One region of the Citrobacter sp. VF227 genome, then DNA from elsewhere that is predicted to be linked to it. Evidence: predicted binding sites of a transcription regulator. Region 1 holds the regulator's gene; the other holds the start of a gene.
What was found. The regulator LexA, encoded in region 1, represses DNA repair genes until DNA is damaged. The targets are predictions, from matches to a motif close to TNCTGTATGTACATACAGNA.
Positions count from the first base shown of each region.

Region 2: sbmC (DNA gyrase inhibitor SbmC) is a predicted target of LexA. The motif match lies at 5,879-5,898, and genes of this name have one in related genera.

Region 1 covers NZ_JBRFVF010000009.1:43,680-58,994, reverse strand. Annotated here, with positions in the region: gene aphA (acid phosphatase AphA) at 1-281, opposite strand, end outside; gene tyrB (aromatic amino acid transaminase) at 466-1,659, opposite strand; gene alr (alanine racemase) at 1,793-2,872, opposite strand; gene dnaB (replicative DNA helicase) at 2,889-4,304, opposite strand; gene ACU8YC_RS20805 (quinone oxidoreductase) at 4,369-5,352, shown strand; gene pspG (envelope stress response protein PspG) at 5,723-5,965, opposite strand; gene dusA (tRNA dihydrouridine(20/20a) synthase DusA) at 6,099-7,097, opposite strand; gene ACU8YC_RS20790 (cupin domain-containing protein) at 7,204-7,692, opposite strand; gene zur (zinc uptake transcriptional repressor Zur) at 7,808-8,326, shown strand; gene ACU8YC_RS20780 (CsbD family protein) at 8,375-8,584, opposite strand; gene dinF (MATE family efflux transporter DinF) at 8,721-10,040, opposite strand; gene lexA (transcriptional repressor LexA) at 10,111-10,719, opposite strand; gene ACU8YC_RS20765 (diacylglycerol kinase) at 10,829-11,197, opposite strand; gene plsB (glycerol-3-phosphate 1-O-acyltransferase PlsB) at 11,369-13,789, shown strand; gene ubiA (4-hydroxybenzoate octaprenyltransferase) at 13,843-14,715, opposite strand; gene ubiC (chorismate lyase) at 14,729-15,226, opposite strand.
Region 2 covers NZ_JBRFVF010000001.1:947,894-963,208, forward strand. Annotated here, with positions in the region: gene pduS (cobalamin reductase PduS) at 1-115, shown strand, start outside; gene pduT (propanediol utilization microcompartment protein PduT) at 118-672, shown strand; gene pduU (propanediol utilization microcompartment protein PduU) at 672-1,022, shown strand; gene pduV (propanediol utilization protein PduV) at 1,026-1,478, shown strand; gene ACU8YC_RS04820 (acetate/propionate family kinase) at 1,463-2,677, shown strand; gene ACU8YC_RS04825 (L-threonine kinase) at 2,770-3,636, shown strand; gene ACU8YC_RS04830 (DUF496 family protein) at 3,677-4,012, opposite strand; gene ACU8YC_RS04835 (FUSC family protein) at 4,250-5,308, opposite strand; gene sbmC (DNA gyrase inhibitor SbmC) at 5,395-5,862, opposite strand; gene dacD (serine-type D-Ala-D-Ala carboxypeptidase DacD) at 5,986-7,158, opposite strand; gene phsC (thiosulfate reductase cytochrome B subunit) at 7,292-8,065, opposite strand; gene phsB (thiosulfate reductase electron transport protein PhsB) at 8,062-8,640, opposite strand; gene phsA (thiosulfate reductase PhsA) at 8,655-10,928, opposite strand; gene sbcB (exodeoxyribonuclease I) at 11,327-12,751, shown strand; gene plaP (putrescine/proton symporter PlaP) at 12,811-14,172, opposite strand; gene yoeI (membrane protein YoeI) at 14,162-14,224, opposite strand; gene ACU8YC_RS04880 (LysR family transcriptional regulator) at 14,442-15,315, opposite strand, start outside.

The DNA of each region.
Region 1 (15,315 bases):
TCCTCACTGTCCGGGGAATACGTTTTTTTACCGCGCCAGAAGCCCGGGCTGGAAAAGAGGACGGTGTCATCAATATCAAACCCGACGGCCATCGGCGGGCGCCCGGTCAAACTGTTTTCGATTTGTGCCACGGAGACCCAATGAATGGGAGCCTGCTCAGCGAGTTTTGCAACGTTGGTGCCGGGGTTAAGCTGAGAGGGAGAGGAAACTAACGCCTGAACGGGCTGATTTAACGTGAACAATAAACAAACGGCACTTAGTGCCAGGGTAAACTTGCGCATATTTTTCCCTAAGTAGTCAGTTAGTTATCATTTTTTTATTAACAACTGGTCAAAAAACTATCTGACATTACCCCTTGGGGGAAGGGAAAGGAAGGATTTTCTCTGGTTTTGTCCAGGAAAAGGAGCATGATCACATTGGAAAACAGGCCTGATCTCGCGACGCGTATCAGGCCTGTACACCCGGTTACATGACGGCGGCAAATGCCTTCGCCACGCGCTGCACATTACTGTGATTCAACCCGGCCACGCACATACGACCGCTGGCTATCAGGTATACCCCAAACTCATCGCGTAGGCGATCGACCTGAGCGGCGCTGAGCCCGGTATAACTGAACATACCGCGCTGTTGCAGCAGGTAATCAAAGTTACGGCCCGGGATCTCCGCATTCAATACGTTAACCAGCTCCTGGCGCATCGCCAGAATACGGGTACGCATCTCTTCGACTTCCGCCAGCCAGCTGGCTTTCAGCGTGTCATCCCCCAACACCGCAGCAACCACCTGCGCACCAAAATTTGGCGGACTGGAGTAGTTCCGGCGCACCGTCGCTTTTAGCTGCCCCAGAACGCGGCTGGCGGCATCGGCGTCTTCACACACCACTGACAGCCCACCGACGCGTTCACCGTACAAGGAAAAGATCTTCGAGAATGAATTGCTGACCAGGGCAGGCAATCCGGCGCTGGCAATGGCGCGGATCGCGTAGGCATCATCTTCCATTCCACCGCCGAAGCCCTGGTAAGCAATATCCAGGAATGGGATGAGATCACGTGCTTTCAGGATCTCAATGACGCCATCCCACTGCGTTGGAGTTAAATCCGCCCCTGTCGGGTTATGGCAGCACGGATGCAGTAGCACGATGCTACGCGCGGGTAAGGTATTCAGCGCTGCCAGCAGGTCGTTGAAACGCACGCCATTGGTCGTGTTGTCATACCAGGGGTAAGTACTTACATTGAATCCAGCACCTTCAAAAATCGCGATGTGGTTTTCCCAGGTCGGATCGCTAACCCACACGCCAGAATCAGGGAAATAGCGCTTCAGGAAGTCTGCGCCAACCTTTAGCGCGCCGGAGCCGCCCAGCGTCTGAATGGTTGCGACGCGCTGCTGCTGGAGAACCGGATGATCTGCGCCAAACAGCAGTGGTGCAATGGTATGACGATAAGCGTTCAGACCTTCCATCGGCAGGTACAGCGAAGCGCCATGCGGTTTGGCATTGAGTCGGGCTTCCGCTTCCGCGACCGCTTTAAGCTGAGGAATAATCCCGTCTTCGTTGTAATACAGGCCAATGCTGAGGTTCACTTTGTCGCTACGTGAATCTTCTTTGAACCGCTCCATAAGCGATAAAATCGGGTCGCCAGCGTAGGCGTCAACTTTTTGAAACACGTGTGGTTCTCCAGGTTTACAGGCAGAGGGTAAGAACACAATAAACCGGAAGCAGGAGAAGATCGAGAGGATGTTGAGAGGAATATTGCCGGATAGCGGCGTAACCGCCTTATCCGGCATATCATGCGCTTAATTAATCGATATACTTCATCGCCACGCGCGAAGTCAGGCGCGTAATAAGTTCGTAAGCACTTACTTTCGTCATTTCAGCAATGCGTTCAACGGGCAGGCCTTCACCCCACAGGATCACCGAATCGCCAGCTTTGTCCTGCGCCTCGGGGCCTAAATCGACGCAGATCATATCCATCGCGACACGACCGACGATCGGCACTTCACGGCCATTAACCAGCACCGGTGTCCCTGACGGCGCTGCACGCGGATAACCGTCGCCATAGCCCATCGCCACCACGCCCAGACGTGTATCGCGCTCACTCTGCCAGGTTCCACCATAGCCAACCGGTTCGCCCGCCTTGTGTTCACGCACCGCAATCAGGCTGGAGGTCAACGACATCACTGGCTGGCAGCCAAAATCGGCGCCGATAGAGTGGTTTTCCAGCGGCGATACACCATACAGAATCAGCCCCGGACGCGCCCAGTCGAAGTGGGACTGGGGCCACAGCAAAATTCCCCCCGACGCGGCAATTGAACGTTGCCCAGGTTTGCCCTCGCAAAAGCTATTGAAGATATCGAGCTGTTTTTCGGTCGCGCCGCATTCAGGTTCGTCTGCGCGCGCAAAGTGGCTGACGATATTAACCGGTTGACGCACGTTTTCACATTGGGTCAAGCGCTGATAAAACGCCTCAGCCTTCTCAGGACGAACGCCCAGGCGGTGCATTCCCGTGTCGAGCTTCATCCAGACGGTGACCGGTTCAGCCAATTCTGCGGCTTCCAGGGCTTCAAGTTGCTCCTGGTTGTGGACGGCAGTATGCAGACGCTGCGCGGAGATCGTCGGCAGATCGGAGGCATCAAAAAATCCCTCCAGCAGCAGAATGGGCTGCGTGATCCCTCCCGCTCGCAACCGCAGGGCTTCTTCAAGACGAGCGACACCAAAAGCGTCCGCATCGGGGAGCGTTCGCGCGGTCTCTAACAGACCATGGCCGTAAGCGTTCGCTTTCACGACCGCAACCAGTTTGCTGGCAGGAGCCAGTTCACGCAGACGTTGCAGGTTGTGTCGCAGAGCGCGGCGGTTAATCACTACAGTTGCCGCTTGCATTTGTGTTCCTTAGAAATTACTCATCATCATATTGGGGGCCAGCATAGTTGTCGAAGCGGGACCACTGTCCGTTAAACGTCAGGCGCACCGTGCCAATCGGACCGTTACGCTGCTTACCAATAATAATTTCGGCGATGCCTTTTAAGTCACTATTTTCGTGATAAACCTCATCACGATAGATAAACATGATTAAGTCGGCATCCTGTTCGATGGAGCCGGATTCACGCAGATCCGAGTTAACCGGACGTTTGTCGGCGCGTTGTTCCAGTGAGCGGTTAAGCTGCGACAGCGCCACCACCGGCACATGCAGTTCTTTTGCTAACGCCTTCAGCGAGCGGGAAATTTCAGCAATTTCCAGCGTACGGTTATCGGAGAGCGACGGCACGCGCATCAGTTGCAGGTAGTCGATCATGATCAGGCCGATACCGCCGTGTTCACGGGCGATACGACGAGCACGCGAGCGCACTTCCGTTGGCGTCAGGCCGGAAGAATCATCAATATAGATGTTTCGTTTCTCCAGCAAAATACCCATTGTTCCGGAAATTCGCGCCCAGTCTTCATCATCCAGTTGACCGGTACGGATTTTGGTTTGGTCTACGCGTGAAAGCGAAGCCAGGGAACGCATCATGATCTGTTCCGAGGGCATTTCAAGACTAAAGATAAGAACCGGCTTATCCTGCAGCATTGCCGCATTTTCGACGAGGTTCATTGCAAATGTCGTCTTACCCATCGACGGACGCGCGGCGACGATAATCAAGTCTGACGGCTGCAAACCCGCCGTCTTTTTGTTGAGGTCGTCATAGCCGGTGTTCACCCCGGTGACGCCATCGTGCGGCTGCTGGAACAGCTGCTCGATACGCGCGACGGTTGCGTCGAGCACATCGGTGATGTTTTTCGGGCCTTCGTCTTTGTTGGCCCGACTTTCAGCGATTTTAAAAACGCGTGATTCCGCGAGGTCCAGCAGATCTTCACTGGAACGGCCTTGCGGATCAAACCCGGCTTCCGCGATTTCGTGCGCAACCGAAATCATGTCACGAACAACAGCACGTTCACGGACGATATCCGCATAAGCACTAATGTTCGCCGCACTTGGGGTATTTTTAGATAACTCAGCCAGGTAAGCAAAGCCGCCGACGCTGTCCAGTTGTCCCTGAACCTCCAACGATTCTGCGAGCGTGATCAGGTCGATGGGTTTTCCCATCTCCTGCAGTCGATGCATTTCGGTGAAGATGTGCCGGTGCGGTCGGGTATAAAAATCTTCCGCCACCACACGCTCGGCCACATCGTCCCAGCGTTCGTTATCCAGCATTAAACCGCCCAACACCGACTGTTCCGCTTCAATCGAGTGCGGCGGTACTTTCAGCCCGGCGACCTGGGGATCGCGCTCACGAGCATCAGTCTGTTGTTTGTTGAAGGGTTTATTTCCTGCCATAGTGAATGGAGTTACCGAGATAATGATTGGGTCGAAAGATTACCACATTTCTTTTGGAGGAAGCATGGCAACGCGTATTGAATTTCACAAGCATGGTGGTCCTGAAGTGCTTCAGGTCGTCGAGTTTACGCCTGCAGATCCGGCGGAGAACGAAATCCAGGTCGAGAACAAAGCGATTGGGATCAACTATATCGACACATACATCCGTAGTGGTCTTTATCCGCCGCCTTCTCTGCCCAGCGGCCTGGGAACCGAAGCCGCGGGCATAGTCAGCAAAGTGGGGAGTAAAGTAACGCACATTAAAGCAGGCGATCGCGTGGTTTACGCCCAGTCTGCGCTTGGCGCTTACAGCTCAGTACATAACGTTCCGGCCGATAAAGCCGCCATCCTGCCCAACGCTATCTCATTTGAACAAGCTGCAGCCTCATTCCTGAAAGGGTTAACTGTTTTTTATCTGTTGCGTAAAACCTATGAAATTCAGCCTGATGAACCATTTTTGTTCCATGCGGCTGCGGGCGGCGTCGGGATGATTGCCTGCCAGTGGGCAAAAGCATTGGGTGCGAAGCTGATTGGTACCGTCGGCAATGCGCAAAAAGCGCAAATTGCGCTGCAGGCCGGTGCATGGCAGGTCATTAACTATCGTGAAGAGAGCATTGTTGAGCGAGTGAAAGAGGTAACCGGCGGTAAAAAAGTGCGGGTGGTCTATGACTCAGTGGGAAAAGATACCTGGGAAGCCTCATTGGATTGTTTACAGCGTCGAGGGCTGATGGTCAGCTTTGGTAACGCCTCCGGACCGGTGACTGGCGTTAACTTAGGCATTCTGAATCAGAAAGGTTCGCTGTACGTGACCCGCCCTTCGCTCCAGGGTTACATCACCAACCACCATGAATTAACCGAAGCCAGCAATGAGCTGTTCTCGCTGATTGCCAGCGGGGTGATCAAAGTGGATGTCGCGCCGGGTCAGAAATTTGCGCTAAGTGACGCGCAACGAGCCCATGAAGTACTGGAAAGCCGGGCCACGCAGGGCTCGAGTTTACTCATCCCATAATGCTCCGACTTCCCCTAAACAATTCAAACAGCAGGATAAAAATGATTAGGCGTTTTTGAGCAGTGCTTGCGCTGACCCTGAAGGGGCTAGGCTTTAAGCTGAGTAACGCGGCAATTGAATGAATCCCCAGGAGCTTACTGGAGTAAGTGACTGGGGTGAATGAAAGCAGCCAACACACCTGCGGTTTGAATTATGACGGGGGAATAAAGAATTAGGGCTTCCCGTGGGAAGCCCTTTCTTTTTTTAGTTCGGCTGTATGTAGGGTACAGCTCGATGAATTCGTTAACCTGGCAATAGTGACAGATTTGATAATCAATTCCTATTTGGTTCTAAAGGCAATGTTACAGGTTGTGACGTACCGCTCAATACCTTAGTAAAATCGGCGGTTATTACGCTGATACTGTGGGACTTTTGGCGCTTTTATCGCCTTGATAATCCACACCACAGCAACGGCCAGTAGCAGCCAGGGTAAAAGTTTTATCATCAAGGCAAATAGTCCGCCCAAAAACATCACTGCAGTGGCGACCACTAATGCGGCCAATACCCCCAGCAAAGATACGCCGGTGACCATCAGCATGATAAAAAACCCAATCACAAAAAGTAGTTCCAGCATAGCTCTCTCCCGAAATTAAATACTCTCCACTGCATTACAAGAAACATGCCAAAATTATTATATTGATTTATAAAGCAAACGCCCCGCGACAAAGCGCTGGGCGTGGTGAAATTCACTAACTTTTGGTGAAAAATTAACGCTTGTCAGCGACCAGCTGCAAGGCGTGTTCCAGAACGTTAATATCTGCCCCGGCTTTATGCGCATTTTCGCTCAGATAACGACGCCACTGACGGGCCCCAGCAATCCCCTGGAACAGCCCCAGCATATGACGCGTCACATGTCCAAGATACGTACCTTTACTCAGTTCACGCTCAATATAGGGATACATGGCACGCACCACGGCGACCGGATCGGCATCCTGAGTAGTAGCGGCAAAAATCTCGCGGTCAACGGAGGCCAGAATACCTGGGTTTTGATAAGCTTCGCGCCCCACCATTACGCCATCCATATGCTGCAAATGGATTTTCGCTTCTGCCAACGATTTAATGCCGCCATTGATCGACATCGTCAGATGCGGGAAATCGCGCTTTAGCTGATAAACGCGGTCATAATCCAGCGGTGGAATTTCGCGGTTTTCTTTCGGACTTAACCCAGACAGCCAGGCCTTGCGGGCATGGATGATAAACATCTCACATTCGCCGTTACCCGAGACCGTGTTGATGAAATCGCACAGAAATTCGTAGCTGTCCTGATCATCAATGCCAATACGGGTTTTCACCGTGACCGGTATCGACACCACATCACGCATCGCTTTGACGCAATCAGCGACCAGTTGCGCATTTCCCATCAGACAAGCGCCAAACATCCCATTTTGAACACGATCGGAAGGGCAGCCCACGTTGAGGTTAATTTCATCATACCCCCGCTGTTCAGCGAGCTTTGCGCACTGCGCCAGTGCAGCCGGATCGCTCCCACCCAGTTGCAATGCGACCGGATGTTCTTCTTCGCTATACGCCAGATAATCGCCTTTGCCATGAATGATCGCACCGGTAGTTACCATCTCCGTATAGAGGAGCGTCTGGCTGGACAGTAAGCGCAAAAAGTAGCGGCAGTGCCTGTCCGTCCAGTCGAGCATCGGCGCGATAGAAAAACGATGAGCGGGAAAAGCGGTAGACTGAGATTCAGGCAGCATGGCGAATATTCAAGCATCCGGTTAAAAAAGGGGCGCTACTATAGCATAGACCGTTACGATAGTGAGCCACATCCTCACAGTTCTCCATCTCTGGTGCCGACCAACGCTACTTACGCCCCGGTTTTCCGTCGTGAGATCCAAAAAACTGCGGCGGATGGTCAACCCAGCGATCCTCTCGCGTGGCGGCATAGACCGGATTAAGCGGATAATAAATGCGATTGTATTTTTTGTTCGCCTCACCCACGACCAGCAGGCGCACCTCTTCACTGGTGTTATTGATAAAGGTGTGACACACCCCGGTTCCTGCAGGAAAACCAACGCTGTCGCCGGGCTCCAGCTTCCATAAATAACCGTTAATCCAGGCCTCAGGATATCCTTCCAGCACATAGATAAACTCTTCTTCATCACTTTCAGCATGCGGGTAAGACGTGCGCCGACCTGGCGGCAGGCGTTCATGATGAATGCCGAGTCGTCCTAACCCCAATTTGCGGGCAAGCGGCGCTCCTATGGCAAACAGCTCATCGCTGTCTGGGTAGGTGGAATCATCGGCCCCCTCAACTTCACGCCAGTGACGAATACAATCGGGTCTTTTCATGTTTATTTTCCAGTATTGCGATGGCTCAGGTATAGCACATCGCGGCGGATCTCGGCGTTTTAAGCAGAACATGTTAAAGTAAGGGATTAACCTTCCACGCAAATCGAGGCGCCAAATGGACAAAACCACTACGCAAGAGTTATTGGCTCAAGCTGAAAAACTCTGTGCGCAACGCAACGTGCGGCTTACGCCACAACGCCTCGAAGTGCTGCGACTGATGAGCCTGCAGGAAGGCGCCATCAGCGCTTACGACCTGCTCGACCTGTTGCGGGAAACCGAGCCGCAGGCCAAACCACCAACCGTGTATCGCGCGCTCGATTTTCTGCTTGAACAAGGGTTTGTGCATAAGGTGGAATCCACCAACAGCTATGTCCTTTGTCATCTGTTCGATCAGCCAACGCACAGTTCTGCGATGTTCATTTGCGACCGCTGTGGCGTGGTAAAAGAAGAGTGCGCAGAAGGTGTGGAAGACATCATGCATACGCTGGCGGCCAAAATGGGCTTTGCTCTGCGACATAATGTTATTGAAGCCCACGGGCTGTGTCCGGCCTGTGTGGAAGTTGAGTCATGCCGTCATCCAGGCGACTGCCAGCATGACCACACAATTCAGGTGAAGAAGAAAGTTGGGCGTTAGTCAGGTGGGAGAGCGTACATCCTTGTACTCTCAGGAGGGAAGGGTCAATTACCAGCGGTAATCATTACGTTTTTCCCAATCGTTAACTTCTTTTTCCGCCTGATCTTTGGCGTAACCGTAACGCTCCTGGACTTTACCAACCAGTTGGTCACGTTTACCTTCAATGACCGTCATATCATCATCGGTCAGTTTGCCCCATTGCTCTTTCACTTTACCTTTAAACTGCTTCCAGTTGCCGCCGACTTCGTCTTTATTCATCATCAAGTCCTCATCGTTAGGTTGTGAATAGCGAGAGTGCCATGTCCAGACACATGCTGTTTTCTCTGGACGTGAGAATAAGTGTAGTCAGTGATTCTGGGTTTTATTTACTATTCGGAATTTTTAACCATTCTGATCAGGCAAACCAGGTTCCATTACGCCAGTGACGCCGCCAGATAAAGGCCAACGACAGCCCGCGCAGCGCGAGGAAAACAGTTAACGCCAGCCACAAACCATGATTTCCGAGCCACGGCAAAGCCAGCAGCGTTAAGGCGAATCCCACTGCGGCAACGGCCATACTGTTACGCATTTCTGCAGCCCGCGTTGCGCCAATAAACATACCGTCAAGCAGATAACACCACACGCCCACCAGCGGTAAAACCACCTGCCAGAAAAGATAGCGATCGGCCAAAAGTTGGATTTGCGACAGTGAGGTCAGCAGCGCCACAATCTGCTCGCCAAACAAGGCATAGATCAGCGAAAAAAGGATTGCCACAATTCCTGACTGTCGACACGCTGCTCGCCAGACATCCAGCAACTGGCTGCCGTCCCGCGCCCCATAGGCCTGGCCCGAATGCGCTTCCACGGCATAGGCAAATCCGTCCAGTGCATAAGCGGTAAACGTCAGCAAAGTCATCAGTACGGCATTAACCGCAATGATATCGCCTCCCAGACGCGCCCCCAGCACCGTAATGGCCCCAAAGCAGAGCTGCAACAGCAGCGAACGCAGCATGATGTCACGGTTGAGTGCCAACAAACGACGGAAGTTGCCCCGCCACGCCTGTTTCAACATTGCCAGCGATATTCCGCGCATATGCAGGACTTTGCGCACCATCATCAGACCGATAAGCAGTGTGGCATATTCAGCAATCACCGTTGCCAGTGCCGCACCCTGCACGTTCATATGCAGACCCATCACCAGCCATAAATCGAGCGCAATGTTGAGAATATTGCCGACAATCAGCAGGATAACCGGCGCTCGCGCATACTGCACGCCCAGCAACCAGCCGAGCAGCACCAGATTCGCCAGCGAGGCTGGCGCGCTGAGCCAGCGGATTTCAAGGAAACGCCGGGCTTGTTCAAGTACAGGTTCACTTCCCCCGACAATATGCAGCGCTAAATCGATAATCGGCGTGCGAAACAGCGCGATAAGTACCCCTGCGCCCAGTGCCAGCATCAGCGGCTGTACCAGCGCGCGCGCCAGCGCCTGTGGATTTTTCGCACCAAATGCCTGCGCGGTAAGACCGGTGGTACTCATGCGCAAAAAAAGAAGCAGCATAAAGAGAAAACTGGTCGCCGTGGCCCCGACAGCAACGCCGCCAAGATAGACCGGGCTGTCCAGATGACCAATCACAGCAGTATCCACCAGCCCCAGCAAGGGAACGGTGATATTGGAGAAGATCATCGGTAAGGCGAGGTGCCAGAGCGCTTTATCAGAGGCGGTAAAGAAAGGCATACAGGAAAGCCTGATGAAAAGAAGTGAAAACTAGCTGTGGCGCAGAATGCGCCACAGTATTAATACATGATTACAGCCATTCACCGTTACGAATGACGCCTACCGCCAGCCCTTCAATGGTGAAGTTTTGCTCGCGCAGATCGACAACGATAGGTTTAAATTCACTGTTTTCTGGCAGAAGTTCAACCTTGTTGCCCTGCTTTTTCAGGCGCTTAACCGTGACTTCGTCGTCGATACGGGCAACAACAACCTGTCCGTTACGCACGTCCTGAGTTTTATGCACCGCCAGCAAATCGCCGTCCATAATACCGATATCTTTCATCGACATACCGCTAACCCGCAGCAGAAAATCGGCGTTCGGTTTGAACAATGAGGGATCGACCTGGTAGTGGCCTTCGATGTGCTGCTGCGCCAGAAGTGGCTCGCCTGCCGCCACACGACCGACAAGCGGTAATCCTTCTTCTTCTTCCTGCAGCAGTCGAATACCACGCGATGCACCGGAGACAATTTCCAGCACACCTTTACGCGCCAGCGCTTTCAGATGTTCTTCAGCAGCGTTTGGGGAACGGAACCCCAAACGCTGCGCGATCTCCGCACGCGTCGGTGGCATACCTGTCTGGCTGATGTGATCTCTAATGAGATCAAACACCTCTTGCTGCCTGGCCGTTAACGCTTTCATTCCGCCCCCTGGGTGTATATACAGTTATGCTGTGAGTATATACAGCTAAAGGTGATTTTGGAACCGCAAACTGCACAAAAAGCAGGAGATTTATGAAGATGTGGAATCCTTATCGCAAATGCGACCACAACAGAATGCCCCAGGTGATCAGAGCAACGAAAATAGACAACAACACCGCCGCAGAACCCATATCTTTCGCCCGGCCGGAAAGTTCGTGATACTCAGAGCCTATGCGATCAACCACCGCCTCAATCGCACTGTTGAGGATTTCAACGATCATCACCAGCATCACGGAACCAATTAACAGCACGCGGGTAATCGCATCGACGTCCAGCCAGCAGGCGATAGCTACGCCCAGCAGTACGGCAACGCTTTCCTGGCGGAATGCCGCCTCATTGATCCATGCGGCGCGAAAACCTTTCCAGGAATAGCCTGCAGCTTTGATAATTCGGGTGAATCCAGTGGTATTATTGGCCATCAAAAAGAACCTTTTTACATTATTAGCGTCAATGTCATTGTAACGTTACCCCGTTTGTTTCAGGGGGTGGCAAAGCAGCGCGAAGTATGACGGGATACCACAGAAATTCACTAAACTTTCTGATATCCTTGCAGCGCATTTGCATTATTAACCAGAGGCTTTACATCGTTTATGTCCGGCTGGCCACGAATTTACTACAAATTACTGAATTTACCATTAAGCATCCTGGTAAAAAGCAAGTCTATTCCGGCAGAACCTGCCCCGGAATTGGGACTCGATACGTCTCGTCCCATTATGTACGTCCTACCGTACAATTCAAAAGCAGACTTGCTGACGCTGCGTGCCCAATGTCTGGTGCACGATCTCCCCGATCCCCTGGAACCGCTGGAGATAGACGGGACTCTGCTGCCGCGCTACGTGTTTATTCACGGCGGCCCGCGCGTGTTCACCTATTACACGCCGAAAGAAGAGTCCATCAAGCTGTTCCATAACTATCTCGACCTGCATCGCAGCAATCCAGACCTGGATGTGCAGATGGTGCCGGTTTCGGTGATGTTTGGCCGTGCGCCAGGACGCGAAAAAGGCGAAGTCAATCCGCCGCTGCGCATGCTGAACGGCGTACAGAAATTCTTTGCTGTGTCCTGGCTGGGTCGCGACAGTTTTGTCCGTTTCTCCCCATCAGTCTCCCTGCGTCGTATGGCGGATGAACACGGTACGGATAAGATAATCGCTCAGAAACTGGCACGCGTGGCGCGTATGCATTTTGCTCGCCAGCGTCTGGCCGCGGTTGGCCCTCGCCTCCCTGCCCGCCAGGATCTGTTTAATAAGCTGCTGGCGTCAAAAGCGATCGCTCGCGCGGTAGAAGATGAAGCGCGCAGTAAAAAAATCTCCCACGAAAAAGCACAGCAAAATGCCATTGCACTGATGGAAGAGATTGCCGCCAACTTCTCCTACGAGATGATCCGCCTCACGGACCGAATTCTGGGCTTTACCTGGAACCGTCTGTATCAGGGGATTAACGTTCATAATGCGGAACGTGTACGTCAGTTGGCGCACGATGGGCATGAAATCGTTTATGTTCCGTGCCACCGCAGCCATATGGACTATATGCTGCTGTCGTACGTTCTGTATCATCAGGGGCTGGTTCCACCGCACATCGCTGCCGGTATCAACCTGAATTTCTGGCCGGCAGGTCCGATTTTCCGCCGCCTGGGCGCGTTCTTTATTCGTCGTACCTTCAAGGGCAATAAGCTCTACTCCACCGTTTTCCGTGAATACCTGGGCGAGCTGTTCAGCCGCGGTTACTCGGTTGAGTATTTTGTCGAAGGCGGCCGTTCACGTACCGGTCGTCTGCTCGACCCGAAAACCGGCACGCTGTCGATGACCATTCAGGCGATGCTGCGCGGCGGTACGCGTCCGATTACCCTCGTACCGATCTACATCGGCTATGAGCACGTAATGGAAGTAGGCACCTATGCAAAAGAGCTGCGTGGCGCGACAAAAGAAAAAGAGAGTCTGCCACAAATGCTGCGTGGCTTAAGCAAGCTGCGTAATCTGGGTCAGGGCTACGTTAACTTTGGCGAGCCGATGCCGCTGATGACGTACCTCAATCAGCATGTGCCGGAGTGGCGTGAATCTATCGATCCTATCGAGTCTATCCGCCCGGCCTGGCTGACGCCGACAGTGAATAACATTGCCGCCGATCTGATGGTGCGCATTAACAACGCTGGCGCGGCCAACGCCATGAACCTGTGTTGTACCGCGCTGTTGGCTTCCCGCCAGCGCTCTCTGACCCGTGAACAGTTAACCGAGCAGCTTGACTGCTACCTTAGCCTGCTGCGCAACGTGCCGTACGCAGCAGACTCAACTGTTCCTGCACAGAGCGCCAGTGAGTTGATCGACCACGCCTTGCAGATGAACAAGTTTGAGGTCGAGAAAGACACCATCGGCGACATCATCATACTGCCGCGCGAGCAGGCCGTATTGATGACCTACTATCGCAACAACATTGCGCACATGCTGGTTCTGCCTTCGTTGATGGCAGCCATTGTAACTCAGCGCCGTCGTATTTCACGCGTCGCGCTACAGCAGCATATTGATGCGTTGTATCCAATGCTGAAAGCCGAGCTGTTCCTGCGCTGGGAACGCAATGAGCTTGCCGGAGTGATTGACGAATTGGCCAGCGAAATGCAGCGCCAGGGATTGATCGCTCAGCAGGATGGCGAACTGCATATTAACCCAGCCCGCTCCCGTACGCTCCAGCTGTTGGCTGCGGGTGCTCGCGAGACGTTGCAACGCTACGCCATTACCTTCTGGCTGCTGAGCGCCAACCCGTCCATCAACCGTGGTACGCTTGAGAAAGAGAGCCGCACCGTGGCGCAACGCCTCTCCGTACTGCACGGCATTAACGCGCCGGAATTCTTCGACAAAGCGGTATTCAGCTCTCTGGTGCTGACGCTGCGTGACGAAGGATTCATTAGCGATACCGGAGATGCCGAGCCGGAAGAGACGATGAAGATCTATCAGATGCTGGCTGAACTGGTCACATCGGATGTTCGTCTGACCATCGAGAGTGCCACACAGGGCGAGTAAGTAAAAAAAACCGGTCGAAATGACCGGTTTTTATTTTGCAGGCTAAGCCAAACTCAAAAATGCCAGTAGCTCATCGCCAGTCCTAAAAACAGTACCAGCCCTACATAGTTATTGTTCATAAACGCTTTAAAACAGGCATCCCGTTCACGATTAACGATCAGCTTCTGCTGATACACAAACAGCGCACCCGCCACCAGCAGTGACCAGTAATAGCCCAGCCCCAGCCCGTTTAGCCAGCCCACCAGCGCCATCAGCACCAGCACGCCCACCTGCAGAATACCAATGATTAGCTTGTCGTTTTGACCAAACAAGATCGCGGTCGATTTAATGCCAATCTTCAGGTCATCATCCCGGTCAACCATCGCATACTGGGTGTCATAGGCCACCGCCCAGAGAATGTTGGCGAGAAACATCAGCCAGCAGCTCAGCGGCACAGACTCGCTTACGGCAGCAAACGCCATCGGAATAGACCAGCCAAACGCCGCCCCCAGCACCACCTGCGGCAAATGCGTATAGCGTTTCATAAACGGGTAAACCCACGCCAACGCTAACGCCGCAACGGACAACATAATGGTCATTGTGTTGAGCGTTAAAACCAGCAGGAAGGCGAGCAATACCAATACGACGAACAGCGTTCGGGCTTCTTTTTCGGTGACGGCCCCGCTCGGCAGCGGTCGATTCGCGGTGCGTTTAACGTGTCCGTCAAATTTCCTGTCGGCATAATCATTCACCACGCATCCGGCGGCGCGCATTAACCAAACGCCGGCGACAAATACCGCCAGGATCCACAGTTGCGGCATGCCTGGGGTTGCCACCCACAATGCCCATAGCGTAGGCCAGAGCAGCAGTAAGGCGCCGATTGGCTTATCCGTACGCATCAAGCGGTGAAACGCCAGCAGCTTATTCTGCGTCAGACTCCACTCCATCTTTATCTTCCTCTCAGTACAACGGCGATGCAGGTAGGAAAAGTTCGGTAAGCATCAGCGGCTTACCGCTCAGCCGCAGGCGGGAACGTCGCCCCCACAGCGCTGCATCACGGCCAATCTCAATAAAATCTCGGGTCAATGTCGATGACGTAAACAGGTAGCGCCCAAGCGGGGTTTTTCCCAGGTTTTGTAAGGCCAGTTCAGGGCCGCACAAAGTTGATTCAGGCACCACTGTGCGCCCGGCAAGCCAGGGTTCACCGTCCGCGCAGAGCAGGATTTCACGCAACCAATAACGGGGTTCTGTCGGCAGCAGCATCAGTTCTTCAGCCACCTCATTTTGCCCAACAAATCCTTCGCGAAGTAACGTGACGGTAACCTTTTTTCCCTGCTGCTCAAAACGTTTAGTCATGGAATCTTCCAGTAACAACCAGTCGAGCAGTTGCGGGTCCAGCGCCGGAATCGCATCAAAATAACGCAGCGCACGCAGTTGCGTTAACGCAGGGTGTGGCATGCCTTACTCTCCGATTTATAACCTGAAGGCATTGTATCGCAGAAAATGCATTACGGGGTGAGCAAACACAATTAAGTGATCGTCAAAGC
Region 2 (15,315 bases), on a different contig from region 1:
CGGTCAATGCGTGGCCGATGTGCCGTCCGGTGCATTAGGCGCGCCTGTCCACGCCAGTATTGACGGTATTGTCAGCGAAATTACTGAACAATCCATCACGGTCATAAGAGGTTAATCATGTCTCAGGCTATAGGGATTTTAGAACTCACCAGCATTGCCAAAGGAATGGAAGCTGGTGATGCCATGTTAAAAAGCGCGAATGTGAATTTGCTGGTAAGCAAAACCATCTGTCCGGGAAAATTTCTGCTCATGCTCGGGGGTGACGTAGGTGCAGTTCAGCAGGCGATAGCCACTGGCACTTCTCTTGCTGGTGATATGCTCGTTGACAGTCTGGTACTGCCTAACATTCACCCCAGCGTACTTCCTGCGATTAGTGGATTAAACAGCGTGGATAAGCGCCAGGCCGTAGGCATTGTTGAAACATGGAGCGTTGCGGCCTGCATCTGCGCCGCCGACCGTGCGGTTAAAGCCTCCAACGTCACGCTGGTACGTGTTCATATGGCATTTGGTATTGGCGGCAAGTGCTACATGGTTGTCGCAGGCGACGTGTCTGATGTGAATAACGCAGTGACGGTTGCCAGTGAAAGCGCGGGTGAAAAAGGTCTGCTGGTTTACCGCTCGGTCATCCCTCGCCCACATGAAAGCATGTGGCGACAAATGGTGGAAGGATAATGGAAAGACAACCCACCACGGATCGTATGATTCAGGAATATGTTCCTGGCAAGCAGGTCACGTTGGCGCATCTCATCGCCAATCCTGGTAAGGATTTGTTCAAGAAACTGGGACTACAGGATTCAGTCTCCGCCATCGGTATTCTGACGATTACCCCTAGCGAAGCCTCCATTATCGCCTGTGATATCGCCACAAAGTCCGGGGCGGTAGAGATTGGTTTTCTCGACCGTTTTACTGGCGCAGTGGTACTGACGGGCGATGTTTCCGCCGTTGAGTATGCGCTGAAGCAGGTAACCCGCACGCTGGGTGAAATGATGCGTTTTACCGCGTGTCCCATCACCCGGACGTAACTCATGAAACGCATAATGCTAATTGGTCCCAGTCAATGCGGTAAAACATCACTCACGCAGTGCATGCGGGGAGAGGTGCTTCACTATCAGAAGACCCAGGCCATAGTCTGGTCTCCCACAACAATAGACACACCAGGTGAATATCTCGAAAACCGCTGCCTGTATAGCGCGCTGCTGGCCAGCGCCTGTGAAGCAGACATCATCGCGCTTGTTCTCAATGCTGACGCGCCGTGGTCACCTTTTTCTCCAGGTTTTACGGGGCCAATGAACCGACCCGTTATCGGCCTCGTCACCAAAGCCGATTTAGCCAGCCCACAGCGTATTTCTCTCGTGGAGAGTTGGCTGGTTCAGGCTGGCGCGCAAAAAGTTTTCGTCACCAGCGCACTGGAGAACACCGGGGTCAATGAGATGTTCATTTTTCTGAATGCAAAGGAACCGTCATGTCTCACAAAATAATGGCCATTAACGCGGGCAGCTCCTCACTTAAGTTTCAGTTACTGGCGATGCCGCAGGGTGAAATGATCTGCCAGGGGCTTATTGAGCGAATTGGGATGTCAGATGCGCAGATCACCTTAAAAACACCAGCGCAAAAATGGCAGGAGACATTGCCCGTTGCCGATCATCGTGAAGCTGTAATGCTGCTACTGGAAAACCTTATCAGCCACAATATAATCAGCAGCCTCGATGAGATCGACGGCGTTGGTCATCGCGTTGCGCACGGCGGAGAATCTTTTAAAGATTCGGCGCGGGTAACCGATGAAACGCTGAAGGAAATCGAACGCCTTGCGGAACTGGCACCACTGCATAATCCGGTGAATGCGTTGGGGATTGCAGTATTTCGCCAGCTACTGCCAAACACACCGGCCGTTGCCGTTTTTGACACCGCTTTTCATCAGACTCTTGATGAACCCTCTTTCATCTATCCCCTGCCCTGGCGCTACTACGCTGAGTTGGGTATTCGACGTTATGGTTTTCATGGTACCAGTCACAAATACGTCAGCGCTCAGCTTGCTGAAAAGCTGGGGGTACCGCTCAGCGCCTTGCGCGTTGTTTGTTGTCATCTTGGCAACGGCAGCAGCATCTGCGCTATTAAAGGCGGGCAATCGGTTAATACCTCAATGGGCTTTACGCCGCAGTCTGGTGTCATGATGGGCACGCGAAGTGGTGATATTGATCCATCCATTTTGCCGTGGATTGCCCTGCGTGAAGGTAAAACACCGCAGCAGCTCAACCAATTGCTTAACAATGAGTCTGGATTGCTCGGCGTTTCTGGTGTTTCACCCGACTACCGTGACGTTGAACATGCCGCAGATACGGGCAATCACCAGGCAGCACTGGCGTTAACACTTTTTGCCGAGCGGATTCGCGCCACTATCGGCAGCTATATTATGCAGATGGGCGGGCTGGATGCGTTGGTCTTCACCGGAGGAATTGGCGAGAACTCAGCGCGGGCGCGCGCTGCAATTTGTCACAACCTGAATTTCTTAGGTCTGGCCGTTGATGAAGAAAAAAATCAGCGTAACGCCACCTTTATTCAAACGGAAAATGCGCTGGTTAAAGTGGCGGTAATTAATACCAACGAAGAGCTGATGATAGCGCAAGACGTGATGCGTTTAGCGATTTCAGAAACTGTGACCTTGGGCATTCCCGCTTAATATTGCGACGCGGCAAATTGCGGCAAATCATGGTAATAGCACGATCGCCATGACACTATGCGCCGAGGATTACCGATCATAAAGGTGAAGACGTGGCTGTTGCGCAATGTCCCGCATCGTGCGGAGAACTAATCCAGGGCTGGATTCTGGGCAGTGAGAAACTGGTCTCCTGCCCGGTCGAATGGTATAGCACCGTTGAGGTCAGTTCAGGTTCACCGCTGACAGATGAACGCCCACTTTCCCGGGCGATGGTTGACAGGTTGTTGCAGTACTGGCAATACCCGGCGCATATGAGTCAGGATATCCGTATTGATGTTCAGTCAACCATTCCTGTCGCTAAAGGGATGGCCAGCAGTACTGCGGATATTGCCGCCACGGCTATCGCCACGGCGCATTATCTGGGCCATCAGCTAAACGAACAAACACTGGCGCAGCTGTGCGTTTCGCTGGAGCCAACCGACAGCACCGTTTTTCGTAAGCTAACCCTTTTCGACCATAACGACGCTTCCACGCAAATTGGCTGTGAATCACAGCCTCAGCTTGATCTGCTGGTTCTCGAAAGTCCGGAAACATTACGTACCGCGGATTATCACCGTATTCCGCGGCATTCCGGCTTGCAGGCGGGAGCAGCGGCCCTCAGGCGGGCATGGGATAAAGTACAGGAAGCCTGTGTCAGTCAAAATCCTTACCGGTTGGGTGAAGCCGCTACCCTTAGCGCAATCGCCAGCCAGTTGCTGTTGCCGAAACCGGATTTTGATTCACTATTAGCGCTGGTTGAAGAATGTGATTTATACGGTGTCAACGTCGCGCACAGCGGCAGTGTGGTCGGGCTGATGCTGGACAGAACGCGCCATGACGTGGATTACATTAAGTGGATGCTGGCGCAGAAAAAGCTAACGGTTCACTGGCCGCAACAGCATTTGTTGCGAATGGTAACTGGCGGGGTCGAACTGCAATAAGGGTCGCCGCACCGCAGCGACCCGGACAAGCTTAAAATCGTTACTCGGCTTTCGCTTCGGTGTTTTTCACTTCACCCATAGCTTTCAGCTTTTTAGAGATATCGCGACGCTCTTTAGAGATCTCGGCATTTTTGATGATGTAGTCATCAACACGATCTTCATAATCGCTTTTCATACTGGCGATAATGCCCTGAATAGCTTCCACGCTCATACCAGGCTTGATGTAGTCGCTCAGGTTGTCCAACAGCAGGACGCGTTTCTGGTTGTCACGGATCTTTTTCTCAACGTCCTGGATTTCACGTTGCAGTTTGTTTTTACGACGGAACAGACGAACAAATTCCAGCACGTCCTGGAAAGAAGGCTTGGTAGTTTCCATTTTTACACCCCTGATAATGTGAGATTCGGATTCGTTAAAACAACGGCTAAAGTGGGTCAACATTACTTTCATGCCCGCCATACTTCAAGTTGCATCTGCATCGACAATGCCTGGTTGAAACCTGAATTATCGAGGGTAACGCCATTACAGTTACCAATGGTTTTAGCCTTTTCAGTATCATACCTCTTATCTTTGCTGAATCGAAGCAGCAGTAGAACCGATCCCCTCATCTGCTCTTTATTTGCGCAACGCGCGGCAAATTAAATGAGAGAGTAACTCCAGTTGTCGCGCCATTTCCATGTTCAACCAAACGTAGCCGTGGATGGGCGTTTCTGCGACATTATCGCCTTTATGCTCGGCAATCAGCTGGCGCAGTTCAGCCACGGTGTCATTGAGCTTTTCTGTGTTAGCAAGCACCGGTTGCGGATTACCTTCATACAAAGCGTGAGTTATCGTCAGTAGCGCCTGTTGCGTCCTGAGCTGAGTTTCTCGCAGAGTATGCGCGTTTAACATGACAAAGTGGCTGGTTCGACTGGCCCAAAGCGCATTGATTTGCAACTCAAGCATGCAAACGAGGTTGCGATTAACGGTCTGAATAGCCTCAAAGATGGATTTTTGAATGCGGGTTTCTTTACTGGCAGGAACGATGAGCCCACGCATTTTGACCACGTCGGTCAATAGCTGCTGTAAATGCTTCTCCAGCCTTGGCTGCTCAAGCAGATTAGGGGAGAGCGCGGCCTGATACACCCGATTGTACCCCGTTACACAATGTGCCAGTTGGATACGCCAGTGGATAAATGCCCTTTGCGGCCAGATACCGGTAAACAGCATCGCCAGAAACGATCCCAGAATCACGTCGCCACCGCGCCAGAACGCCGTATTCATATCCCCGGCGGGCGCGCCTACTACGACAGCAAGCGTTATGCCAATCAGCAGCGCCTGATACGGCCTTTTACCCAGTGCCAGCCAGCCGCAGAGAAACATCGCCACCGCGCACCATATCAACATAAGCGGAAGCGAGAAGAGTTCCAGACGCAGAGCCACCAACCCAAGCACCGACCCGAGGATCGTTCCGCCTATACGCTCAAAAGCCCTGGGAACGACGTTACCCCAAAAAGAAATTGGCCCCATAATCACCACCAGCGTGATCAGAGGCCATGTACCTTCAGGAATGTTCAACAGGCGAACCAACAGAAAAGTAAGGAGAAACGCCAACGCAATGCGAATACCGTGCACCACACGATAATGACGATACAAACGAATTTCAAAAGGACTCAGTGACTTATCTGCACGCACTCATGCACTCCGTCAGGGAATAGCAAAGAAGCGAATTGTACCTGTTTTTTTAGTAATAACATCATCCTGATTTACACTAAATACAGCTATTTCGACTGGACTGGGACGTACATTTCAATATCCCAGTAACCGTCCTCCATACCATTGTTCAAATAAACTTCAAAACAAGGTTTAGCGGCTATCAAATAAGTCGTATCCTGCATTAAACGCTCAAAGAACTGGTACCACGGCGTCGCAAAATCGTGATTTTGGACGCGCGCTACGGCAACAGCGTAGTCGCCCCCAGCCAGTTCGGTGAGGATCACGCCTTCGCTGTTTTCTGGAATTACAAAACCTTCAGGTACAGAAACGACGGTATCGCAGCGCAGTTTTTCAGCTGGAACAACATCAGGGTTGTCGTAATACACGGCAATCCACTCCAACGGAACAATCTGTTTACCCTCGACCCACTTCATTAACTGCTCAAAGCCTTGTTTAACTGTTTGTTCCCACGGTCCAACCATATGAAAACCGGCAATCATGCGTTTTTCGACCTGCTTTATCTCGTACTCCATACAACCTCCACCGTTACACTGTGTTTATATACAGTATATTTTTTAGGTATGTCGGCCACAAGCAAATAGTGATTATTATGTGAGCAGATTCGCACTCTTGCCAGTCTGACGCATCAGGAAAAACTACGCCTTATGATGGAAATAATCGCTCAGACGCGAGAAAACGCCGCCTTCGTTAACGGACTCCAGCGTCACCAGAGGCCAATGCGCCACCAGCTTATCCCGATCGTAGAGTTCAATTTCACCCACACGTTGATGCGCAGCGATTGGAGCGACCAGTTCTTTCTTATCAAGAACATATTTTGCTTTGATATTAGGGACTTCTGCTTTGGGTAGGGCCATCCAGAAATCCTGCTCGGTACCAAGGCTGATCTTTTCTTTATCGCCATACCAGATCCGCTCAGTACCAACCTGCTTACCACTGCGTAATACCTGTACCGTATCGAAGTTGTGTTGCCCCCATTGCAGCAGTCTACGCGCCTGGTCTTCGCGCCCTTTTGCACTTTCCGCGCCCATCACTACCGCAATCAAGCGGCGCTGCCCATCAACGGCGGAAGCAATCAGATTAAATCCGGCGCCGGACGTATGCCCTGTCTTCAGTCCATCAACGTTCATGGTTTTATCCCACAACAAGCCGTTACGGTTTTGCTGCGTGATTCCATTCCAGGTAAGGCTTTTCTCACTGTACATATGGTAGAAATCTGGTTCCCCGTGGATGATGGCGCGTGACAGCACGGCCAGGTCGTACGCCGAGCTATGCTGACCCGGTGCATCCAGACCATGTACCGTTTCAAAATGGGTGTCCTGCAGGTTAAGCTTTTGCGCATAATTGTTCATCATCGCGACAAACTGTGGCTGTCCCCCGGCGATGTAATCCGCCAGTGCTACACAGGCATCATTTCCAGAATCTACAATTAACCCCCGGCTAAGGTCACGTACCGAAACGCGATCCCCCGCTTTCAGGAACATCAAAGATGAACCCACAAATACCGGATTATCCTTTGCCCAGGCATCGCGCCCGACGGTCACAATATCTGTCGGACTAATACGCTTGCTGTCGATGGCGCGATCAACAACATAGCCGGTCATCAGCTTAGTCAGACTGGCAGGATTTCGCTGCTGGTGTTCATTACCGGCTGTCAGAATTTGGCCCGTGGTGTAATCCATTAATACCCACGCTCCGGCATTAATTGCAGGAGGCTGTGGTGAAAAGCTCACGGCCCCGGTCGCGTACGCGGGCGAAAAACTCATCGCAAAGAGTGAAGCGGCAACAAACAAACGGCGTTTCAACAGCATGTCCTCAGGAAATGGAAAAATAGCCGTTCTTTTTACGGAAGTTCTGTCGAACAAACTTGGATAAATTGCAAGAAAATGTGACATAAGGCACATTTTCTTGCTATCAGGAAAGGATTTCAGAGATATATATCAGTTAGAACGAGCCTTTACGCGGCGCGGTCTCTGCGTGATGACTGCGATGACGATGATAGCCATCGATCATACTGCGGAAAATTTGCCCTGGCGTGTCACCCAACGTACACAGATAAATATGCGCGCAGATGAACAATAAGCCCACAATTGCTAACGCCATATGCAGCACCAGCATCACCGGCCCCGCCCCGATCACCTGCGGGTAGAGGCATAACAACCCGGTAATAATCAGCAGCGGAACCAGCGCGTACATGATGGCCAGGTAGGCCAACTGCTGCAGCGGGTTGAATTTATCCTCTGCCGTTGCGGCAAACGGATGCGGTTCACCTTTCATGATGCCATACAGATAAAAGCGTGTTTGCAACAGGCAGCGTGATATCAACCCGTTAAACTTCACGCGATAATGACAACCGTTGCCGCTGGTTGCGTTTATTAACACAAAGCCAATCCAGAATGCCAGCAATGCAAAGCCACACCAGGTATGTACCTGCACCATCAATGCCACCGGTCCGACAGAGAAGTGGCCAAACATACCGCTCAGCAGAAGCAGGATAAAGAGCAGCGCGTTGCCCCAGTGCCAACGGCGGACCGCCAGCGAATAGAGATAGTCCCGATGTTCTTCTCCAGTTGCCGTTTTGGGTGCCAACATTCGACGTAACAGCGCGTGCGTGACCAGACCTGCAATCATCAACACAATAACTACGCCTGCGTAAATAAGCCACAGCGGCCAGTAGTCCGGCGTATAGTGAAGCTCTGCTCCCCAGATAGAATTCATACATTACCCTCCTGATGGATCTCTTTACGCCGATAGACACTTACCGGGCCACTACGCGTATCCTGCTGGCGATAAACCTCTTTTTGATTTATCCAGTGCTGAATTTCCGGGTCATCGCGACGGCCAAACTTCAGCGCATCCGTCGGACAAACAGAAACGCAGGCAGGTGACTGACCACTTTCCAGGCGAGTATCTGCGCAGAAGTTACATTTGTCGGCAATCCCTGTTTGCGGGTTAAGGTAACGAACATGGAACGGACAAGCGGCAACACAGTAGTCGCAGCCAATACAGCGAGACTTATCCACTTGCACTATGCCATTTTCATCACGAAATGAAGCTCCGGTCGGACAGACGCTGACGCACGGAGCATCTTCACAATGCTGGCAAGAAACACGAACAAACTGGAAGTGGGACAGGACCTCAGGTTCATGTTCGGGTGAACGGATCTGCACCTGTAAGCGGCTATATCCTTCCGGTACGTCATTGAGTACTTTGCAAGCGACCGTACACGCCTGACAACCAATACAGCGTTTCTCGTCATGCAGCATGACATAAGGGTTTGTTGCTTGATTCATGATGTTCTCCTTTCTCATGCCCGACGAAGCGTAACGCCAGCGGTGTGCACCACCGTACCGGAAACCGGACTGGTAACATGTGGCAGCAAATTACCGCAGTGTATACCGTGCGTCGTCGCCGCTGTTTTGGCTCCCGCCTTGGCGCCAAATCCCATATAAACAAACAGTGTATCGGGCCGAATTCCGGCGGTGACCAGCGCTTTACCTTTTTCTTTACCGGTCGCATTCTCCAGCCAAATCTCATCACCGCTTTTAATGCCTTTTTCACGAGCTGTTTGCGGGTGGATCCACACTGCGTTGTCCCACATCAACTCGCTAAGCAGTGGCACATATTGCGTCGCGCCGTTGGTGTGAACCGCCACTTTCCCTTGAATGAAATAGAGTTCATTGTCGCCTTTGAGCGCAAAATCGCGGACTCGCGGAATGCCGTAGCCAGGCAGAAGCGCTTCCAGCTCTTCAGAGTAGAGTTCAATTTTGCCAGATGGGGATTTAAAGCGCAGTTGCTCACCATAGGTCCCGTCGCTGTCAACCGCCACCGCCCCCGGATAACGCGCCACAAACTGACGCACCGCTTCAGGTTCACGTAGCAGCAGCGGAACACCCCACTCCCGATATCCTTTCTCACGCAGTTCAGCAGACAGCGCATGGTCGCCATTAAGCTGGTACAACTGCCGTGTCTGCATGTCCTGCCAGGGGTAGAACTGCCCAAGGCCTAATTGCACAGCCAGTTCTTTCCAGATTTGCCAACTCGGACGCGCATCACCTATAGGCTCTACAACCTGCTGACGCAGGGCATACGCTGGATTCAGGCCCGACATGTCAGAGATTTCTTCATCGCGTTCAAGGTAGGTGCATTCGGGTAACAGATAGTCAGCATATGCCGCGCTTTCGCTTAAATAGACATCGCAGCTTACCACCAGATCGAGTTGTTCAACGGTTTTGACCAGATCAGGTCGGCAGGTCACGGTCTGGAAAGGATTATGGCGGGACATGATCCAGCCTTTCACCGGATAAGGAGTCTGGTTTAACACGGCGTCGATAATGCTTTGCACCACGCCACCGCCCGCCGCGATGTACTTGAATTGCGGAGCAACCAGATCGATGCGCTGGGCCGTGGGTTTGGGTAATTTGGCATCGGGTTTTGCCAGCACTGGAGCAACCTTCTCACCGGCAAGTTTATTGTAGGTCGCCGCGGCTTTTTTCTGGTACAAGCCCCCCTCACGCTCAACATTTCCCAGCAACGCATTAAGGCTGAAAATCATACGTCGCATATCAATTTCTTCTTGTGAAAACGTCGCACGATGGCCCGGGCTAACGATAGCATGCGGCGCGCAGGCAGCCATTTCCCGGGTGACCCGAACAATGACATCAGCAGGAACATCAGCTTGCTTTTGCGCCCATTCCGGCGTGGTCTCTTGTACTGCTTCTGCCAGTTGGTCAAACCCTGTGGTGTAGCGCGTAACGAAGTCCGCGTCATACAGTTTTTCATTGATCATGACGTGACACATGGCCATCAGCACCGGCAAGTCGCCGCCCGGTTTGAGCGCATGCCATTCATCCGCCTTGCTGGAGAAGACGGACAGTCGGGGATCGAAGCTGACCATTTTTGCGCCCTTTTCCTGCGCGGCCATCAATTCATGCGTTTCGGCAACCTCAATCCCTTCATAGAGGTTGTGACCAAAAGAGACCATATAACGAGTATTGGCGATATCCATGGCCAAATCGCCGCCCATCATCACTTTGGCGGCAATCGATTTCCCGGCCGGGCATGTCGACGCGTGCGTAAAGGTATTTGGCGATCCGAAAGCCGTCGCCAGGTGAAATAAATGCCCTGAAAGCGAACCGGATTTAGAAGAAAACACGACGCCCTGAGGACCATGCTGTGTTTTTATTGCCGTCATTTTTTCGGCAATTTCTTTGTAAGCCTGTTGCCAGCTAATAACCTGCCATTCTCCGCTCCCGCGAGGTCCTGTGCGTTTCATGGGTTTAACAATACGGTGCGGGTCGTTGACCAGACTAACACCGCTGCCTCCGCGCGCGCAGACACGCGTGCCTTGTTGAGGCGCATTAGGATTCCCTTGAATAAAAACCGTTTTGTTATTAATCACCTGTGCCTGTATCGGGCAACGATAAGAACACATTTCACACAAACTTGGCGTCAGGGATGTTTTCCCCTTAATGCGCTCCGGAGAATTTCGCGCCAGTGCGCCTGGCGGAAAACTTCCTATCGCGCAGGCAGAGCAACCTATACCTACTCCTCGCAAAAAATTACGCCGACTAATGCTCATATAACCTCCTGTTATTAGATATATCCAATGATTATATGGCGTTTAAATTATTAATTTTTAACCTCACTCACATTTTATTACAATGTTGGTCAGCTAATCGGACAAAATAAAACCCCTTGTTTACAAAAGAATTTTAAAATCCCCAGAATCCAACAAATCAGCGAAAAATAACAATAACGGTTCTCATTTATATTATTTAGCAGCTAGTAACTTTCAGAAAATTTATTCCAGTAATTTCCTTTAATAGTGCAAAACTTATTAATCAATTTTATAAAAATCCTGTTCACCTCAATTTTATTGCGTACACCATTCAGCATCGATAATCGCATTGCTGATTACCTTGCTCTTTTTTGGTATTCTTAGATGAGCGCTAAATTGATCCCGGACATAACCAAACAATGAATGACGGCAAGCAGCACCCGACTTTTCTCTTCCACGATTACGAGACCTTTGGTACTCATCCGGCACTGGACAGACCCGCGCAATTTGCGGCTATCCGCACAGATAGCGATTTCAACATTATCGGCGAACCTGAAGTCTTTTATTGCAAATCCGCAGACGACTATCTGCCGCAGCCTGAGGCGGTGTTGATTACCGGCATTACGCCGCAGGAAGCACGGGAAAAGGGAGAGAATGAAGCCGCTTTTGCAGCGCGCATACACACTCTGTTCACCGTGCCGAAAACTTGTATTCTCGGCTATAACAACGTGCGCTTCGACGATGAGGTGACGCGTAACATCCTGTATCGCAATTTCTACGATCCCTATGCCTGGAGCTGGCAGAACGACAATTCGCGCTGGGATCTCCTGGACGTGATGCGCGCCTGCTATGCCCTGCGTCCTGAAGGCATTAACTGGCCGGAAAACGACGATGGCTTACCCAGCTTTCGCCTGGAGCATTTGACCAAAGCTAATGGTATCGAGCATGCGAATGCTCACGATGCGATGGCCGACGTGTATGCCACGATTGCAATGGCGCAATTAGTTAAATCACGTCAGCCGCGTTTGTTTGAATATCTCTTCAGCCATCGCAATAAGCACAAGCTGGCCGCACTGATTGATGTCCCGCAAATGAAGCCGCTGGTTCATGTTTCAGGAATGCTCGGCGCGTGGCGCGGCAATACCAGTTGGGTAGCGCCATTGGCCTGGCACCCGGAGAATCGCAACGCGGTGATTATGGTTGACCTGGCCGGTGATATTTCACCGCTACTTGACCTGGACAGCGACGCGCTGCGTGAACGGCTCTACACGGCGAAGGCAGATCTGGGTGATAACCCAGCCGTACCGGTTAAACTGGTGCACATCAACAAGTGCCCAGTACTGGCCCAGGCGAATACGCTGCGCCCGGAAGATGCCGATCGACTGGGCATTAACCGCCAGCATTGTCTTGATAATCTCAAAGTTCTGCGCGAAAACCCGCAGGTACGCGACAAAGTAGTGGCTATCTTTGCCGAGGCGGAACCCTTTGCGCCATCCGATAACGTAGACGCCCAGCTGTATAACGGTTTTTTCAGCGATGCCGACCGCGCAGCGATGAAAATCGTTCTGGAAACAGAACCGCGTAATTTACCGGCTCTGGATATCTCTTTTGTCGATAAACGCATTGAAAAGTTGCTGTTTAACTACCGTGCCCGTAACTTCCCCGGAACACTGGATGAAGCCGAGCAGCAGCGCTGGCTGGACCATCGTCGTCAGGTGTTCACGCCGGAGTTTTTACAAAATTACGCCAATGAATTGCAGTTGCTGAGCCAGCAATATGCCGATAACAAAGAAAAACTGATGCTACTGAAATCACTCTGGCAGTATGCGCAAGAGATTGTGTAAATCCCACGTATAAAAAAACGGAGAACATGTCTCCGTTTTTTTTCAGATAAACGCCGTGATTACGCGATATCTTCGTCGTACTGCGGTACCGGGTTGCGGAAGCTTTTGGTCACGCAGGCCAGATAGATCAGACCAATAGCGGCCCAAATCAGGCCCAGAACCATTGAACTCTCTTCCAGGTTTACCCACAGCGCGCCAACGGTCAGCGCACCGCACATTGGCAGGAACAGATACTGGAAGTGGTCTTTCAGCGTCTTGTTACGCTTCTCACGGATCCAGAACTGGGAGATCACCGACAGGTTAACGAAGGTAAACGCCACCAACGCACCAAAGTTAATCAGCGCAGTCGCCATCACCAGGTCGAAGTTGATTGCCAACAGAGCAATCGCACCAACCAGAATGATGTTCATGGACGGAGTACGCCATTTCGGGTGTACGTAACCGAAGAAACTTTTCGGGAATACACCGTCACGACCCATCACGTACATCAGACGCGCTACGCCTGCATGTGCCGCCATACCGGACGCCAGTACGGTAATGGTAGAGAAAATCAGCGCACCAACCTGGAAGAACTTACCAGCAACGTACAGCATGATTTCCGGCTGCGAAGCGTCTGGATCCTTGAAGCGCGAGATGTCCGGGAAGTACAGCTGCAACAGATAAGTGGAGACGATAAAGATCAGGCCACCAATCAGCGCGGTCAGGAAAATCGCACGCGGGATCACGCGTTCAGCGTCTTTGGTTTCTTCTGACAGGTTGCTGATACCGTCAAAACCGGTGAACGAGAAGCACAGAATAGTCGCCCCCGTGATCATCGGGATCACATGCGCATCACCTGACCAGAACGGACGGCTGCTCGCCAGCGTACCAGCACCTTCACCTTCGAACACGCCATAAATGACCATGCCGAGGATCACCGCAATTAGCACCACCTGCAACAACACGATGACGGTGTTGAAATTAGCAACGGATTTAAGGCTGCGCAGGTTAAAGGCGGTCATAAAGGCCACCAGCGCCACCACGAATATCCATGACGGTATCGACGGCACCAGAGCTTCAAAATAGATTTTCGCCAACAGAATGTTGATCATCGGTGCGAACAGGTAGTCCAGCAGTGATGACCATCCCACCATAAAGCCAACGGTCGGGCTAATGGATTTCTGGGCGTAAGTGTAGGCAGAGCCTGCAGACGGATAGCGACGCACCAGTTTACCGTAGCTCAGAGCGGTAAAGAGGATGGCTATCAGTGCAAAGGCGTAAGCTGTCGGGACGTGACCATCGGTCATTCCTGATACGATACCGAATGTATCGAACAGCGTCATCGGCTGCATATAGGCAAGGCCCATCATGACAACCGGAACCAGCGTAAGCGTTTTACGTAATTCCACGCGAGAGGTGTTTGGAGTAGCGTTATGCGACATGGTTATCCCCCATTACGGCGAAAACCGTCGCGTAAGCAAAAAATTGCCCCATTTTTTGTTAATCCTCAGCGACAACAACTGTCGATTTTTAAGTAAGTATCTATCCGGTACGAAGCCCGGCCTCTTTTATGAATGATTGGTTTGATGCAAAAAAATAACCGACGCGTATGAAAACGTCGGTTAATGTCATTTTTTGCAAGCGGCGTATTTTGCACTAATTTGGAGAGAAATAACAAGAGATTGAAGCCACTACAAAAGAATATTTTTTCTTAACCGCTTGATTTATCAGCAGCCGCTTTAACGTACACCCCAGCGATCGCACTATTTGCTAAAATCTCATCCCGCCACCAGGCACTAGCCAACCCGGCGGTCTGTTCATTCCAACCGATCCACACGGGCTCAAAGATATTTTGCGCGACCACTTTTTTCTCAATCAGCGCGCCACTCTCCAAAAAACGCTGCGCCAGATAGCGCGGAATATAGCCACATCCCAGGCCGCTGATTTGCAGTTCCAGCTTGGTTTTAAAGTCAAAAACGGTAATGGCTTCCTGATCGTCCAGCACCTGCGAGCCCGAGGCGTTGGCATGTTGCGTATTGTCGCCCACCACAATGGCGCGAAAACGCCGAATGGTGCGACGATTTAACGGCTCCTGCTCCTGCGCCAGCGGATGATGCGGCGCAACCACGAACACCTGTTCCAGAATCCCTAGTCGCGCAAAACCAAACTCGCTCGCGGAAGGCGGTTCATGCATGGCACCGACAATAATATCCGCCCGCCCCTGTGTGAGGGCTTCCCATGAGCCACCCAGCACGCCGTTGATAAATTTCAGGCGCGTCACACTGTGGTGTTGATAGAAAGATTCGATGAGCGGGGCCAGAAGTGAAAAGGGAAACGTATCATCTACGCCAATGACCAGTTCATTCTCCCAACCTTCGTGCAGTTTAATCGCCTGCTTTTCAAGTTCACGGACGGTGTGCAACACCTCCCGTCCCTTTTCCAGTAGCATCTGCCCTGTGCGGGTGAACCTGGCCCGATGTCCGCTGCGATCGAGTAGCTGAATATTAAGATCACTTTCCAGCTTATGGACGGTATAGCTAAGCGCTGACGGCGTCTTGAACAATTTTGCCGACGCCGCTGCGAAG